Rhodopseudomonas boonkerdii: one gene and its partner. The protein of the gene in region 2 interacts with the protein of the main gene of each other region in a pairwise test. Links are inferred from orthologs where the notes say so. Each region holds a gene or a part of one and is shown on either strand. Other genes may lie near its edges.

Region 1 (7,642 bases), 3.0 Mb from region 2 along the record:
GAATGGGCGTGCTGGCCTTCTCCTTCGATGTCACGCGTGACAAACTGCTGCAGATCGGCTGGTTTCGCGCGTTCTTCATATTCCTCGTCAATATGAAACAGCGGGCGCATGATTTCGTCGCACCGGTAATGTCGCGCATCAAGGCAAAGATCGCCGCACTACGCGGCCGATCATCGCGGTGGCTGCGCTTCGCGCAGCGTCTTCGCAACCGCGTTCACTCGACGCGCTAGGCAAACAGGAGAGCGGATTTGGCTGAACTCGCACGTATCCGAACTCCTCTTCTCGATCTCGCCTATGAACAGAGTGGCCCGAGCGACGGTCTCCCAGCGATCCTTCTGCATGGCTTTCCGTATGACATCCGTAGCTATGACGATGCTGCGGCGCTGATCAACGACGCCGGCTTTCGCACCATCGTGCCCTATCTGCGCGGTTATGGACCAACGCGTTTCCTGTCGAAGGAGACGATCCGCTCCGGACAGCAAGCCGCGCTCGGGCAGGACCTGCTCGATTTCATGGACGCGCTGCGGATCGAAAAAGCGGTCGTCGCGGGCTACGACTGGGGCGGCCGCGCGGCCTGCATCGTCTCGGCGCTATGGCCCGAGCGCGTGCATGGCCTCGTCAGTTGCACCGGCTACAATATCCAGGATCTCACCAACGCCACCCGGCCTTACGAACCGGAACAGGAAGTGCGGCAGTGGTATCAATACTACTTCCACACCGAACGCGGCCGGAACGGCCTGACGCAGAACCACGCCGGTATCAGCAAGCTGCTGTGGAAGATGTGGTCACCCTCCTGGGATTTCGACGATGCGACTTTCGCGCGCTCGGCATCCTCATTCGACAATGAGGATTTCGTCGATGTGGTCGTGCAATCCTACATGCACCGCACCGCCAGTGTGGCCGGCGATCCCGCCTATGATTTTGTCGAGGACCGGCTCGCTGCGCAGCCGAGGATCGATGTGCCGACCATTGTGCTGCATGGAGAAGACGACGGCGTGGGTCCGGTCAAGGCATCGGAGAATCACGGCCGACACTTTACCGGCCATTATGAGCGCCGCGTCATCGCGGGAGCCGGGCACAATGTCCCGCAAGAAAAGCCCCAGGAGTTTGCGGAAGCGGTGATCGAGTTGTGCAGAAGGTAGCGCTCCCTTTTCACCTCTCCCCTACCAGGGAGAGGTGTTCGAGCGCCGCCGCGACACCTGAACATCGCCGCGCATTCCTTTTTTGTCACATCAGATGCACGGCATGCGGCGCGAACAGGCCGATGGCGGTAAAGCCGAGGCCGACGAGACCGAGCGCGCCCGCGACCCAGGCCAGCGCGAGCATGCCTGTAATGATCGTTGCCGAGGCGAGCACGATTCCGATCTGGAAGGCAGCTGAAGCCACTTCGTAGTGATGATAACGCGCCATTGCGAGATCGCGCTCATGCTCCGCATGCTTCGCGCGCGCGGCGAGCTGTTCGGAGCCTTCACCGGTTTCCGGCTCGTTGCGGTAACGTTGCGCCGTCTTGTTCCAGTCATCGATCTGCTTGGCCAGCGCCGCCTTCGCGGCATCGTCGCCCATCAGGCCCAGGCTGAGTTTGGCGTGTTCCGAGGTCGCCTGCACCACGGTACGGCGGACGCTCTTGGCCTGGAAGAAGGCCCACAGATTCGAAGCCTCGACATTCTTGCTGATCGATTCGGTCTGCGCGCCCTTGCCGAGCGTTTCCGAGAACGCCAGAAACAGCGCCAGCAGCGAAATCAGCAGTGCGATCTTCTTGTTCGAGCCGGACGCATGCTCGGCATGCTCCGCGTGCTCCATACTCTCATGCGCGCCCATCAGGTCCCCCATGGCAAAAGCGGCCGAGCTTTGGCCGAACAGATTGTCGCATGCAAGGACAATGTGGCGATGACGGGGGTCGTCGCCAGCAACTCCCGCCTCATGGTCAGGAGGCCCAGCGGTGCAATTGCGCCGCTGACCGCGCCGTCTCGAACCATGAGTTGTGGGCGCGCCGCATCCATCCTTCGAGACGCGGCCTACGGCCGCTCCTCAGAGAGAGTCTGCCTCATCAAGCGATCTGGAGCGCTTTTCGACTGCTTTTGCTCGGAACAATGCCCGTTCAGCTCAGGATCTCGATCCTCCGTCCCTCATCCTGAGGAGCCGCGCAGCGGCGTCTCCCTTGCGAATGGCGTAGCCATTCGCAAGGGATGGCCGAAAAGGCTCCGCGCCAAGCCATCTCATGGTTCGAGACGGCGCTGCGCGCCTCCTCACCTCAGCCTGAACGCAACTGCGTTCAGGCGGGAGGGACAGAGTGTGTCGCGCGCCGTCTGGGCGACCAGCAGCGCCAAACTACTGACTGCATTTCCAGTCAGACTCTCAGGACGAGGGGGAGATTGCTGCGACTACGCCCGCGGATGCGCCGTCTTGTAGACCTCGAAAAGCCGTTCGGTATCGATTCCGGTGTAGATCTGCGTGGTCGAAAGCGAGGCGTGCCCGAGCAGTTCCTGGATGGCACGCAGATCGCCGCCACGGGTCAGCAGGTGGGTGGCGAAAGAATGGCGGAGCGCATGCGGGGTGGCGCTGTCGGGCAGACCGAGAGCCCCGCGCATCCGCTCCATGGTGAGCTGGATGATGCGCGGCGACAGCGGACCGCCGCGAGCGCCCACGAATATCGGGCCATCCGCCGGTAATGGATGGGGACACATGGCTGCGTATTCCGCAATCAACTCCAGCACATTGTGCAGCACCGGCACCATGCGGGTCTTGTTGCCTTTGCCGTTGACGATCAGGACATCGCCCTTGCCGGGGGAGGGCACGTCCCGGCGCTTCAAATCAAGCGCTTCGGAGATGCGCAGGCCAGACCCATAGAGCAGCGCCATGACGGCGGCATCGCGTGCCCAGATCCACGGCTCACGATTCTCCCCCGCCCGCTCGTCGGCGTCGGTGAGGCGCTTGGCGGAGGCCATTTGCAGCGGCTTCGGCAGGCTTTTGCCAATCTTCGGCGCACGTATCGAAGACAGCGCACCGACCGAACCGAGCCCCTCGCGTTCGAGGAAGCGGGCGAACGAGCGCAATCCCGCCAGCGCCCGCATCAGCGAGCGCCCGGCGATGTCATCACCGCGCCGCGCTGCCATGAAGGCGCGGACGTCATTGGCCGCAAGCTTCGCAAATCGCGTCAGCGTCACCTGCCCGCCCCAGTGATCGGCGAGAAACAGCATGAACTGACGGACGTCGCGCGCATAGGCCTCGAGCGTCTTCGGCGACAGCCGCCGCTCGGCACGCAGATGCGACAGCCAGCGCGTCATCTGCAGCGAGACATCCGCATCGGCGCAAATCAGCTCAATGGCCGGCTGTTTCGACTCGGCAGGCTGGTTCTTTGCGGCTTTGGCCATGGGCGATCCACTGAATGAGGCAGCGATTATCCCGTCCGCGGGTTTCGCATTGGTGAACCGCTGGCCTCGCGGCAGCATGACGCCTAAATTGGACGTTCCGTTGTTCGACGATTTTGCCCTCGCGAGTTCCGATCCGCCCATGAGTTCAGCTCCACGCCCCCCCTCCTCGTCGGGGATCGTCGATGTGCTGGTGCCGGTGGCGCTGGATCAGGCCTATTCCTACAGGGTGCCGCGCGGGCTGGACCTGCAGCCGGGCGACGTCGTTACCGTGCCGCTCGGCGCCCGCGAGGTGATCGGCGTGGTCTGGGCGGAAAACACCAATCCCGATCCGCGCCTGCACAATCGGCTCAAGGACGTCGGCGAAAAACTCGACGTCCCCTCATTGCGGCAGGAATTGCGGCAGCTGGTCGACTGGGTCGCGAATTACACACTGTCCGCCCGCGGCATGGTGATGCGCATGACCCTGCGCATGGGCGAACATCTCGGCCCCGAGCGCATGAAGCTCGGTGTCCGCCTCGTCGGAGAGGCGCCGAAGCGCATGACCTCGGCACGCGTCCGCGTGATCGAAATTCTGCGCGACGGATTGCTGCATGGCAAATCCGATGCAGCACGCGAGGCCGGCGTCAGCGCCGGTGTGATCGACGGACTGGTGGATGAAGGCACGCTGGCCGTCGAGGTCATGCCGCCGCCGTTGCCGCCACCGCCGCCCGATCCATCCTTCGTCGAACCGGATTTTTCGCCCGATCAAGCTGTGGCGGCCGAAGCGATCCGCAAGCTCGCCTCGACAGGCGCGTTTCAGGCGGCGCTCCTCGACGGGGTCACCGGCTCCGGCAAAACCGAAGTTTATTTCGAAGCGGTGGCCGAGATCATCAAGCGCGGCGAACAGGTCCTGATCCTGATGCCGGAAATCGCCCTGACCGGACAATTTCTCGACCGCTTCGCCAGACGCTTTGGCGTGCGGCCGATGGAGTGGCATTCCGAGCTGACGCCGCGCACCCGCGCGCGCAACTGGGCTGCGATCGCCAATGGCGATGCACATGTCGTGGTCGGCGCACGCTCGGCGCTCTTCCTGCCCTATGCGAAGCTCGGCCTCATCATCATCGATGAAGAACACGATCAGGCCTACAAGCAGGATGAAGGCGCGCATTATCACGCCCGCGACATGGCCGTCGTCCGCGCTTCCATCGCCGGGATTCCGATCGTGCTGGCGTCAGCCACGCCCTCCGTCGAATCGGAAGTGAATGCGCGCAAGGGCCGCTATCAGCGCATCGCGCTGCCGTCGCGGTTCGGCGGCCAGCACATGCCACAGATCGAAGCTATCGATTTGCGCCGCGAAGGCCCGTCGCGCGGACGCTTCATCGCACCGCGGCTGGCCGAGAAAATCGTGCATGCGATCGAGCGTAAGGAACAGGCATTGCTGTTTCTCAACCGCCGTGGCTATGCACCTCTCACACTGTGCCGCAGCTGCGGTCATCGCTTCGCCTGCACCATTTGCGACGCCTGGCTGGTCGATCACCGTTTCCGAAAGCGCCTTGTGTGCCATCATTGCGGTTACTCGGAACCGCGACCGCATCAGTGCCCGCATTGCGGCGCCGAGGAATCGCTGGCGGCCATCGGCCCCGGTGTCGAGCGCCTGCAGGAAGAGGCGGCCGACCTGTTTCCCGGCGCACGCACCATGGTGCTGTCGAGCGATCTCATCACCTCGGTGGAATCGATGCGTGCCGAACTTGCCGAGATCGCGGAAGGCCGCGTCGACGTCATCATTGGCACCCAGCTGGTCGCCAAGGGACATAATTTTCCGCGCCTCAACCTAGTCGGTGTGATCGATGCAGATCTGGGCCTCGGCAATGGCGATCCGCGCGCGGCGGAGCGCACCTTCCAGATGCTCAATCAGGTGATCGGCCGGGCCGGCCGCGAGCAGGGCCGCGGCGTCGGCTATCTGCAGACTCATCAACCCGAGCATCCCGTCATGAAGGCGCTGGTCGCGAACGACCGCGAGGCGTTCTACGACAACGAGATCGAATCGCGCGAGCGCGCCGGCTATCCGCCGTTCGGCCGGCTGGCGGCGATGATCATTTCGGGTGGCGACCGGCCGACGGCGGAAGGTTTTGCACGAAAACTCGCGGCCTGTGCGCCGGTCGACGAGCGCATCCTCGTGCTCGGCCCGGCCGAGGCTCCGCTGGCCGTGATCAAGGGGCGATATCGGTTCCGGCTCCTGGTGAAGTCAGCCCGAAACGTCGATCTCTCGCGCTACTTGCGGGATTGGCTTGCCCATGCGCCCAAAACAGCGGGCAATCTCAAGCTCGAGGTCGACGTCGATCCACAGAGCTTCCTGTAGCCACGGGTGGCGTGCCGCCATGCTATGGTCTGCCGATTGATTCGGGAGACCCTTGGCCGTGTCGGCGGACGATCTGAGCGCCCCGCTGGGACAGAAACCTGCGCAAGTTAAGCGCCGGTTCCGGCTGCCCTTTACCGGCACCCAGGCCGCTGCAACGGCACTCGGCCTGCTGATGGTCGGCTTTGCCGGCGTCGCTGTCTTCCACAAGGATCCGATGGGTGGCGAGCCGGTCGCACGCGTTGCCATCAAGGCCCCCGAAACGGCACCCCAGAAGCCACCGAGCCCCCCGCCGGTCGATGTAAAGCATGGCATGCCGGATGTCGCCAGGATCGATGCGCCGGGCCAGAAGACGATCACCATCATCGATGGCTCCAGCGGCGCCCGGCAGAACGTGGTGGTCGCCACCGACGGGTCGGAAGGCGCAGCGCCCGACGCAGCGCCCGTCATGACCGGCATCGACCAGAAGCTGCTTGAACAATCCCGCTATGGCATGGTGCCCATTGCGGTGGGCGGCCTGAAGCCGGTCAATGTCTATGCCGCCGGCTCCGAGGCCGAGCGCACCAAGGCGATACGGACGCCGAGCATCGCCATCGTGATCGGCGGCCTCGGTGTCGGCGCCGCCAAGACCATCGAGGCCATCACCAAACTGCCGCCGGCCGTCACGCTCGCCTTCACGCCTTATGGCTCCGATCCCAGCAAGCTGGTCGAGCGCGCCCGCGCACAGCGCCACGAGATCCTGCTGCAGTTGCCGCTCGAACCATTTGACTATCCCGACAACGACCCCGGCCCGCAGACGCTGCTGGCATCCGCGACGCCCGAGCAGAACATCGACCGCATGATGTGGCATATGAGCCGCTTCCAGGGCTATGTCGGTATCGGCAACTTCATGGGCGCCCGCTTTATCGCCACCGACGCGGCCATGCAGGCGGTCGCGAAGGAGGCCAACAAGCGCGGTCTGGCACTGTTTGACGACGGATCGTCGTCGCGCAGCGTGGCGCCGGCCGCGGCCGAAGCATTGGGCATGCCGTTTGCGCGCGCCGATCTGACCATCGACGCCGCGCCGAATTCGGCCGAAATCGACAAGGCACTGGCGAAGCTGGAAGGTCTCGCAAAAGAACGGGGTCTCGCCGTCGGCGCGGCGTCCTCTTTGCCAATTTCAATCGAGAAGATAAGCACTTGGGCGAAAGCCCTGGAATCGCGGGGGATCATGCTGGTGCCATTGACAACCGCGATGCTGAAATCAAAATCTAGCTAGCGTTGGAGTTGGAGGCCTGCGGTTCGGACAGAGCGCGACACGGCCTCAGGGGGACGCATGGCGGCCGGCCCGGCCAGGAAGCAATGGAATGACGCGATACGAAGATCTGCCTTACCGAACCTGTGTCGGCGTCATGCTGCTCAACCCTCAGGGGCGCGTTTTCATCGGCCGCCGCGCGGGCGGTATCGAGCATGTGGACGACACCCATGTCTGGCAGATGCCGCAGGGTGGCGTCGATCCCGGCGAGGACACCTGGGAAGCCGCCAAGCGCGAGCTCTATGAGGAGACCAGCGTCAGATCCGTCGAGAAACTTGGCGAGGTGCCGGACTGGCTGATCTATGACATTCCGCGCACCGTCGCCGGTCGGGCCTGGAAGGGTCGCTATCGCGGCCAGCGGCAGCGCTGGTTCGCGCTCCGCTTCACCGGCAACGAGAGCGAGATCAATGTCGTGCAGCCGCCGCACGGCCACAAGGCCGAGTTCGTCAGCTGGCGCTGGGAGCCGATGAAAAACCTTCCGGAATTGATCGTGCCGTTCAAGCGGCCAGTCTATGAACGCGTGGTGAAGGAATTCGCCGGCCTCGCCGGCGATTGATGCTGTGACGACCGACTCCCGTCCCTATCGGCCCAATGTGGGCATCGCGCTGTTCAACGCTGGCGGCGAAGTTCTGATCGGCCGCC
Region 2 (8,209 bases):
CGGTCATGCGGCGCAGCACCTTCGCTTGCGCCGTTGAGTTTTCGCGCGATCGCCTTGTAGAGCGTGTCGATCAGCAGCGTGGACTTGCCGCCGCCGGAGACGCCGGTGATGGCGGTGAACAGGCCGAGCGGCAGCTCCGCCGAGACGTTCTTCAGATTGTTGCCGCGCGCATTGATCACCTTGATGGTGCGGCGATGGTTCGGCGGACGCCGTTCAGGCACCGGCACGGACATCTCGCCGGTGAGGTATTTGCCGGTGAGCGACTTTGGATTCTTCATCACCTCCTGGGGCGTGCCCTGGGCGACGATGTTGCCGCCATGGGTGCCGGCGCCGGGGCCGACATCGACGACATAGTCGGCAGCGATGACGGCGTCCTCGTCATGCTCGACAACGATCACGGTGTTGCCGAGATCGCGCAGTCGGCGCAGCGTGTCGAGCAGCCGCGCATTGTCGCGCTGATGCAGGCCGATGGAGGGTTCGTCCAGCACATAGAGCACGCCGGTGAGACCGGAGCCGATCTGCGAGGCGAGGCGGATGCGCTGGCTCTCGCCGCCGGACAGCGTGCCCGAGGATCGCGACAGCGTGAGATAGTTGAGGCCGACATCGAGCAGGAAGGAGAGGCGTTCGCGGATTTCCTTGAGGATACGAACGGCGATCTCGTTCTGCTGCTTGTTGAGCATGCCCGGCACGGTCTCGAACCAGTCTCCGGCCTTGCGCACGGAAAGTTCGGAGATGTTGCCGATGTGCATCCCGCCGATCTTCACGCTGAGCGCTTCCGGCTTCAGGCGATAGCCCTCGCAGGCATCGCAAGGGACGTCGGAAAAATACTTGCCGAGTTCTTCGCGCGCCCATTCGCTTTCGGTCTCGCGGAAACGGCGGTCGATATTGGTGACCACGCCCTCGAACGGTTTCTTGGTGTCGTAGGAGCGAACCCCGTCCTCATAGGAGAACTTGATCTCGTCGTCGCCGGAGCCGTGCAGCAGGACGTTCTGCGTCTTCTTCGGCAGGTCCTTCCATTTGGTGTCGAGCGTGAACTTGTAGTGCTTGCCGAGCGCGGTGAGTGTCTGCAGATAATAAGGCGATGACGATTTTGCCCAGGGCGCGATGGCGCCCTTGCGCAGCGTCAGCTCCTTGTCGGGAATGACGAGATCGGCGTCGATGGTCTGCTCGACGCCGAGGCCGCCGCATTTGGGGCAGGCGCCATAGGGGTTGTTGAACGAGAACAGACGGGGCTCGACTTCCGGAATGGTGAAGCCGGAGACCGGGCAGGCGAACTTCTCCGAGAACAGGATACGCTCGGCGCCGGTCTTGTCGTGAATCTTGGCGACCTTCTTCTTGCCGGTGTCCTCGGCGGCAGCAGCGGGCGCATCCGCATATTCGATGACGGCGAGGCCATCGGCGAGCTTCAGAGCTGTTTCAAAACTTTCGGCGAGGCGCTGGCCGATATCCGGGCGCACCACGATGCGATCGACCACCACGTCGATGTCGTGCGGAAACTTCTTATCGAGGGTCGGTGCTTCCGCGAGTTCGTGGAAGGTGCCGTCCACCTTCACGCGCTGAAAACCCTTCTTGAGATAGTCCGCAAATTCCTTGCGATACTCGCCCTTGCGGCCGCGCACCACCGGCGCCAGCAGGTAGAGCCGCGTGCCTTCCGGCATCGCCAGCACGCGGTCCACCATCATGGAGACGGTCTGGCTTTCGATCGGCAGGCCCGTCGCCGGTGAATAGGGAATGCCGACGCGCGCCCACAGCAGGCGCATATAGTCGTAGATCTCGGTGACGGTGCCGACGGTCGAGCGCGGATTCTTAGAGGTGGTTTTCTGCTCGATGGAGATGGCGGGGGACAGGCCGTCGATCTGGTCGACATCCGGCTTCTGCATCATCTCCAGGAACTGCCGGGCATAGGCCGACAGCGACTCCACGTAACGGCGCTGGCCCTCGGCATAGATGGTGTCGAAGGCGAGAGACGATTTTCCAGAGCCGGACAGGCCGGTGAACACCACCAGCTTGTCGCGCGGGATCGTCAGGTCGATGTTCTTGAGATTGTGCTCGCGGGCGCCGCGGATGGTGATGCTGCGCATGTTCGCTGCAGCCTGTTGCCGCCTCGCCTTGATGACTTCATCCATCGCAATGCATTCCCCGGCACGCCGTGCGCGCCACATGCGGGCGCGTCTCGCCGGGGCACCGGGATCAACGCCGAATTGAGTGTGTCCGGAACATAGGAAGAACGGGGAGGGATTTCCAGTGCTCTCGCGCGGTCTCCAGCACTTTGTTGGCCGTGGGGGTGCAGAGGAGACCTGCTTTCGGAAAGGGCGCGGGCAAATAGCGGGCAAAGAAAAAGGCCGGCATTGCTGCCGGCCTTTCGAAGACTTGTTTTTCGAAGCTCAGTACTTGGCGATGACCGGGCCGCCCCAGTTGAAGTGGTAATTGATACCGCCCTTCACAGTGTGTGTGGTCAGGCCCACATTGGTGAAGCCGACATTCGGGTCGCCATAGGCGGCGTTGCCGTAATCGGCATACATATATTCACCCTTGAGCGACCAGCTCGGTGCGAACATGTATTCGACGCCGGCGCCCACGGTCCAGCCCGAGTGAACCTTGCTCTGCGAGGCGGAAGCGCCGGGGATGGCGATGGAAATGCGGTTGTCAGCCCATGCGTAACCGCCCTTGGCGTAGAACAGCGCCGCGCCGGCGGTGACGCCGAGACGTCCCGTGACGCTGCCGAACGAGCGGATCTTGTCCTCGACGGTGACGATGCCGAGAATGGTGTCGCTGTACTTCATGTCCGATGCCGCGGCATCGACTTCGAGACCCCACAGCCAGTTGCCGCCCGGGATCGCCCAGTTGTAGCCGATGGTGCCGCCGCCGAAGCCACCCTTGATGTCATTGGTGGTGAACGCGAAGCCATCGATGCGGTAACGGTCGGACCAGCCATAGCCGCCCATGACACCGGCGTAGAAGCCGGACCAGTTGTAGGCGACGGCGACCGGCATCGGCGGAGCTTTGGTATAGGGGCGGGCAGCCAGATCAGCGGCGGAAGCCGCAGAAGCGCCGAGAACAACGAGGGCAGCCGAAGCAAGCAAAATCTTCTTCATCTGAAGTCTCCCCAGTGCGGTTTCGCAGCGAAACCATTCCCCCGGCGTGAACGCCGAATTCAATCCCTGGTTGGACTATAGGCGAGTCCCGTCAAAATGCAGTCACTTAAAAGCCACACTCGCATACGTTGTCCTTGGATTGGACGTAAGTAAAAGGTAAGCGGAAACAGTTGCCTAGGCCGGTTGTACGAATCGGGTGCGCTGGAGTTCACGGGGCCGTCTGCCCCGCGCTGCCACGATACCGTCGCGCGAATTCTGCTGCTTGAGAACATTAAGGGAACATACTAGAGTGACGTCGTGGTGGATAACCCGCGGTGCGGGGACGTCCCGCGGGGACGGACCGTATAGGGTCGATATCGGCACGGTTGCGCACAGCCGGCACTTTGGTGCCGGGCTTGGACGTCGGCATCCGATCAGCAATTCAGATTCGAGAGTTAGGAGAGTGGCATGGCGGGTAGCGTCAACAAGGTGATTTTGGTCGGCAATCTCGGCAAGGATCCCGAGGTCCGCCGCATGCAGAACGGCAATCCGGTGGTCAATCTCACGGTGGCGACCTCGGATACCTGGCGCGACAAGGCAACCGGCGAGCGCAAGGAGAAAACCGAATGGCATCGCGTGGTCATCTTCAGCGAGGGGCTCGCCAAGGTGGCGGAGCAGTATCTGAAGAAGGGCGCCAAGGTTTACATCGAGGGCGCGTTGCAGACCCGCAAATGGACCGACCAGTCCGGTGCTGAAAAATACACGACCGAAGTCGTGCTGCAGGGGTTCAACGCGACGCTGACCATGCTCGACGGCCGCGGCGGGGGCTCGGGCGGTGGTGGCGGCTATGGCGGCGACGACATGGGCGACAGTTTTGGCGGCGGCCAGTCCAGCCCGCCGCCGCGCCGCGTGGCCGCCGCGCCGGCCGGCGGTCGCAGCGATATGGATGACGACATCCCGTTCTGATCCACCGCATTGCTAACGACACCTCGGCGCGCTGCGAGCGATTGCTCGCGGCGCGTTTTCTTTTCGGGTGGATGAATGGGCGCGATGGCTGCCGCAATGTGGATGAGCGCGATATCTTTACATTGGAAAGATTTGTGCGAGAATTGCTTGCATCATTCTCTTGGATCCGTGATCACATGTCGCTCCAGCCTCTGCTCGATGCCGCCGCGCCGATCCCGTTGCATGCCTTCGCAGCCATGGCAGGATTTGCGCTTGGCGTCGTTCAACTCGCTGCCCCCAAGGGCACGTTGTCGCATCGGGTGATGGGCTGGCTATGGGTGCTATTGCTGGCCATTACGGCGATCAGCTCGTTCTGGATTCATGGCGATAGCTATCGGCTGTGGCGTGACTGGAGCCCGATCCATCTGCTCTCGATCCTTACGCCGATCATGCTGGTGGTCGGCGTCCTTCACGCGCGCCGGCACCGCGTGCGCGCGCATGCCATCACGATGGTGTCGATCTTCATCGGCGCGCTGGTGATCGCCGGCTTGTTCACGATGGTGCCGGGGCGCGTCATGCACACGGTGGTGTTCGCCGGCCGCTAATTAGGCTTCGGTGCTTCAGCACATCCAAGGATATGCCATGCCATCGCGAAGCCGATCGAGGCGACGATGCGCGGTGATGTGGTCGATCTCCGCGCGCGTCATGCCGATATCTATCAGTTCTCTTTCGCTGAGATCATGCAGCGAGATGCCTGGCTCGCGGCATCGGCACTGCTCCTGAAACCAGTGCCAGCACGGCTTCAAGAAAGCGGCGGCCCGCAGCGCCGATGGTGCGGCGGCATCGCCGGTCCCGGTTGCTGGCGGTGTGAATTGGATTGGCATCGGTCACTCCTGCTGTTGCGCACGGCAGGCGAGGCCAAAACAAAAGCCCCGTCCGATGCCGGCGGGGCCTGTCGAAGAAGATAGCGGCTTTGAACGTCCTAGCGCATGACTCCTTCCATGGCCCAGCAAAGGCGGGTCATCGATTTGCGATTGGAGATGCGCACAAACATATTCATGATGGCCGCATACTATGATGCCGCCCATAAATCAATGGTTGTTTTCTGCGTTTCTTTCACTAGTGCGTGCTTGCGAGTCTCGAAGATTGCGAAGTGACGTGTCCGCGAGCCCGTCGTCTGCCCCCAAGCGGCATGATCCGTGAGCCGGTGCTTGCCTCTGGCCCGCCGCTGTACGGCCGCAAGATTGCTGCAGGATCCCGCCGTTTCTCACGCGATTTGTACGGCTTCCACCAATCTTGCCGTTTCTTCCTTGCGAGCGCCGTAACTGATTGAAAGATAAGGTCGAAAATCACTTGCCTCGGAGGTTGTCGGGGTGGCCTACGCGCGTGCTTTACGCTATATGAGTCGCACCCGAATCTGACCGGAAACAACCTTGTCCGACAACGAAGACCAGAAGCCTGGGGAGCCGCCGGTTCCCTCGGATATCCGTCCCGTATCCATCCTCGACGAGATGAAGCGTTCGTATCTCGATTACGCCATGAGCGTGATCGTGGCGCGCGCGCTGCCCGACGCCCGCGACGGCCTCAAGCCGGTGCATCGGCGCATCCTCTATGCGATGTACGAGAACGGCTTCGAATACAACAAGCCGTTCCGCAAGTCGGCGCGCACCGTCGGCGACGTCATCGGTAAGTATCATCCGCATGGCGACCAATCGGTCTATGACGCGCTGGTGCGCATGGCGCAGGACTTTTCCATGCGCGTGCCGCTGATCGACGGCCAGGGCAATTTCGGCTCCATCGACGGCGATCAGCCGGCCGCGATGCGCTACACGGAATCGCGCCTCACCAAGATCGCGCAGACGCTGCTCGACGATATCGACAAGGACACCGTCGACTATCAGGACAACTACGACTCGTCGGAAAAAGAGCCGAAGGTTCTTCCCGCGAAATTCCCGAACCTTCTGGTCAATGGCGGCGGTGGCATCGCTGTTGGCATGGCGACCAACATTCCGCCGCACAATCTCGGCGAATGTATCGATGCTTGCGTGGCGTTGATCGACGATCCCTCGCTCTCCATCGACGATCTCAACAAGATCATTCCGGGCCCGGACTTCCCGACCGGCGGCATCATTCTCGGTCGCGCCGGTATCCGCACCGCCTACCACACCGGCCGTGGCTCCATTGTGATGCGCGGCAAAGTCTCGATCGAGCCGATCCGCAAGGATCGCGAGGCGATCATCATTTCCGAAGTGCCGTATCAGGTGAACAAGGCCACCATGGTCGAGCGCATCGCCGAACTCGTGCGCGAGAAGAAGATCGATGGCATCTCGGATCTGCGCGATGAATCCGACCGTGACGGCTATCGCGTAGTCGTCGAGCTGAAACGCGACGCCGTGCCGGACATCGTGCTCAACCAGCTTTACAAGTTCACGCCGCTGCAGACCAATTTCGGTGCCAACATGGTGGCGCTGGATGGCGGTCGCCCGCAGGTCTTCAATCTGAAGGACCTGCTGACGATCTTCGTCGGCTTCCGCGAGCAGGTCGTTACGCGGCGTACGAAATTCCTCCTCAACAAGGCGCGCGACCGGGCGCATATCTTGGTCGGCCTCGCCATCGCCGTCGCCAATATCGACGAGATCATCCGTGTGATCCGTTATTCACCCGACCCGAACACGGCGCGTGAGACCCTGATGTCGCGCGACTGGCCGGCGAAGGATGTCGAGGCGATGATTACGCTGATCGACGATCCGCGTCACCGCATCAATCCGGACGGTACCGCGCGTTTGTCCTTCGAACAGGCCAAGGCCATTCTCGAGCTCCGCCTTGCACGCCTCACGGCGCTCGGTCGCGAGGAAATCTCTGACGAACTTGATAAACTCGCCATCGAGATCGCCGACTATCTCGACATCCTGCGTTCGCGTGCGCGCGTGCAGGGCATCGTCAAGGACGAACTCGGTGCCGTGAAGGCGGAGTTCGCCACGCCGCGCAAGACGGAGATCGTCGAGCAGGAAGGCGAGGTCGAGGACGAGGACCTGATCCAGCGCGAGGACATGGTGGTGACGGTGTCGCATCATGGCTATGTGAAGCGCGTGCCGCTCTCGACCTATCGGGCGCAGCGCCGCGGCGGTAAGGGCCGCTCCGGTATGGCGACGCGTGACGAGGATTTTGTCTCGCGCCTATTCGTGGCCTCCACGCATACGCCAGTGTTGTTCTTCTCGTCGCGCGGCCAGGTCTACAAGGAGAAGGTCTGGCGCCTGCCGATCGCGCCGCCGAACGGTCGCGGCAAGGCGATGATCAACATCCTGCCGCTGGAGCAGGGCGAGCGCATCACCACCATCATGCCGCTGCCCGAGGACGAGAGCACCTGGGATACGCTCGACGTGATGTTCGCCACCACCGGCGGTAATGTCCGGCGCAACAAGCTATCGGACTTCGTCGATGTCCGCCGCTCCGGCATCATCGCCATGAAGCTGGACGAGGGCGAGAGCATCGTCGACGTGCAGATCGCCACCGAGCATGACGACGTGCTGCTGACCGCTGGCGGCGGCCAGTGCATCCGCTTCCCGGTCACCGATGTTCGCGTGTTCCAGGGCCGCAGCTCCATGGGCGTACGCGGCATTGCGCTGGCCGAAGGCGACAAGGTGATCTCGCTGTCGATCCTGCGCCATGTGGAGACGACCTCGGACGAGCGTTCGGCCTATCTGAAAATGCGCCGCGCGGTGGCGGGCGAAGCTGTGGCCGACGAGTCGGCTGTCGAGGCCGAGGGCGAAGAGACGTCCGGTGCCGTTCAGCTGTCGCAGGAGCGCTATGCGGAACTCGGCGCTGCGGAACAGGTGGTGCTCACCGTTTCCATCAACGGCTATGGCAAGCGCACTTCGAGCTACGAATATCGCACCACCGGCCGCGGCGGCAAAGGCATCGTCGCCATGTCGGTGAACGAGCGTAATGGCAAGCTGATCGCCTCCTTCCCGGTGGAAGACAGCGACCAGATCATGCTGGTCACCGACAAGGGGCAGCTGATCCGCTGTCCCGTCGAAGGCATCCGCGTCGCCGGCCGCTCCACCCAGGGCGTCATCGTGTTCAACACCGCGGACGACGAGCACGTGGTGTCGGTGGAGCATATCGGCGAAGCCGGCGAGGGCGAGGAGCCTGAGGCGGGTGGGGCTGCGCCGGAGGTGGAGGGTTGAGGC

What was found. The genes of interacting proteins can lie anywhere in the genome.
Region 1: the proteins of E0H22_RS14885 (region 2) and E0H22_RS00945 interact in binary tests that used the Escherichia coli proteins (3 or more experiments, as listed by UniProt). The link is inferred for Rhodopseudomonas boonkerdii from one-to-one orthologs.

What each region holds. Positions count from the first base shown.
Region 1 is NZ_CP036537.1:203,953-211,594, forward strand. The notes cover bases 3,192-6,109. They hold E0H22_RS00945 (primosomal protein N'), read left to right. Parts: upstream 3,192-3,510; coding sequence 3,511-5,709; downstream 5,710-6,109. Other genes in these bases: E0H22_RS00940 (tyrosine recombinase XerC), read right to left, coding at 3,192-3,371; E0H22_RS00950 (divergent polysaccharide deacetylase family protein), read left to right, coding at 5,762-6,109. In the rest of the region: E0H22_RS00925 (hypothetical protein), read left to right, coding at 1-230; E0H22_RS00930 (alpha/beta fold hydrolase), read left to right, coding at 249-1,142; E0H22_RS00935 (DUF4337 domain-containing protein), read right to left, coding at 1,228-1,818; more of E0H22_RS00940, read right to left, coding at 2,382-3,191; more of E0H22_RS00950, read left to right, coding at 6,110-6,964; E0H22_RS00955 (RNA pyrophosphohydrolase), read left to right, coding at 7,053-7,556; E0H22_RS00960 (RNA pyrophosphohydrolase), read left to right, coding at 7,561-7,642.
Region 2 is NZ_CP036537.1:3,252,944-3,261,152, reverse strand. Bases 2,585-5,291 are described here. They hold E0H22_RS14885 (single-stranded DNA-binding protein), read left to right. Parts: upstream 2,585-3,542; coding sequence 3,543-4,040; downstream 4,041-5,291. Other genes in these bases: E0H22_RS14875 (DUF1127 domain-containing protein), read right to left, coding at 4,640-4,903; E0H22_RS14880 (DUF2306 domain-containing protein), read left to right, coding at 4,217-4,624; E0H22_RS14890 (outer membrane protein), read right to left, coding at 2,585-3,095. Outside these bases: excinuclease ABC subunit UvrA, read right to left, coding at 1-2,126; more of E0H22_RS14890, read right to left, coding at 2,385-2,584; gyrA (DNA gyrase subunit A), read left to right, coding at 5,453-8,206. UniProt on the Escherichia coli protein: Plays an important role in DNA replication, recombination and repair. Binds to ssDNA and to an array of partner proteins to recruit them to their sites of action during DNA metabolism. Acts as a sliding platform that migrates on DNA via reptation.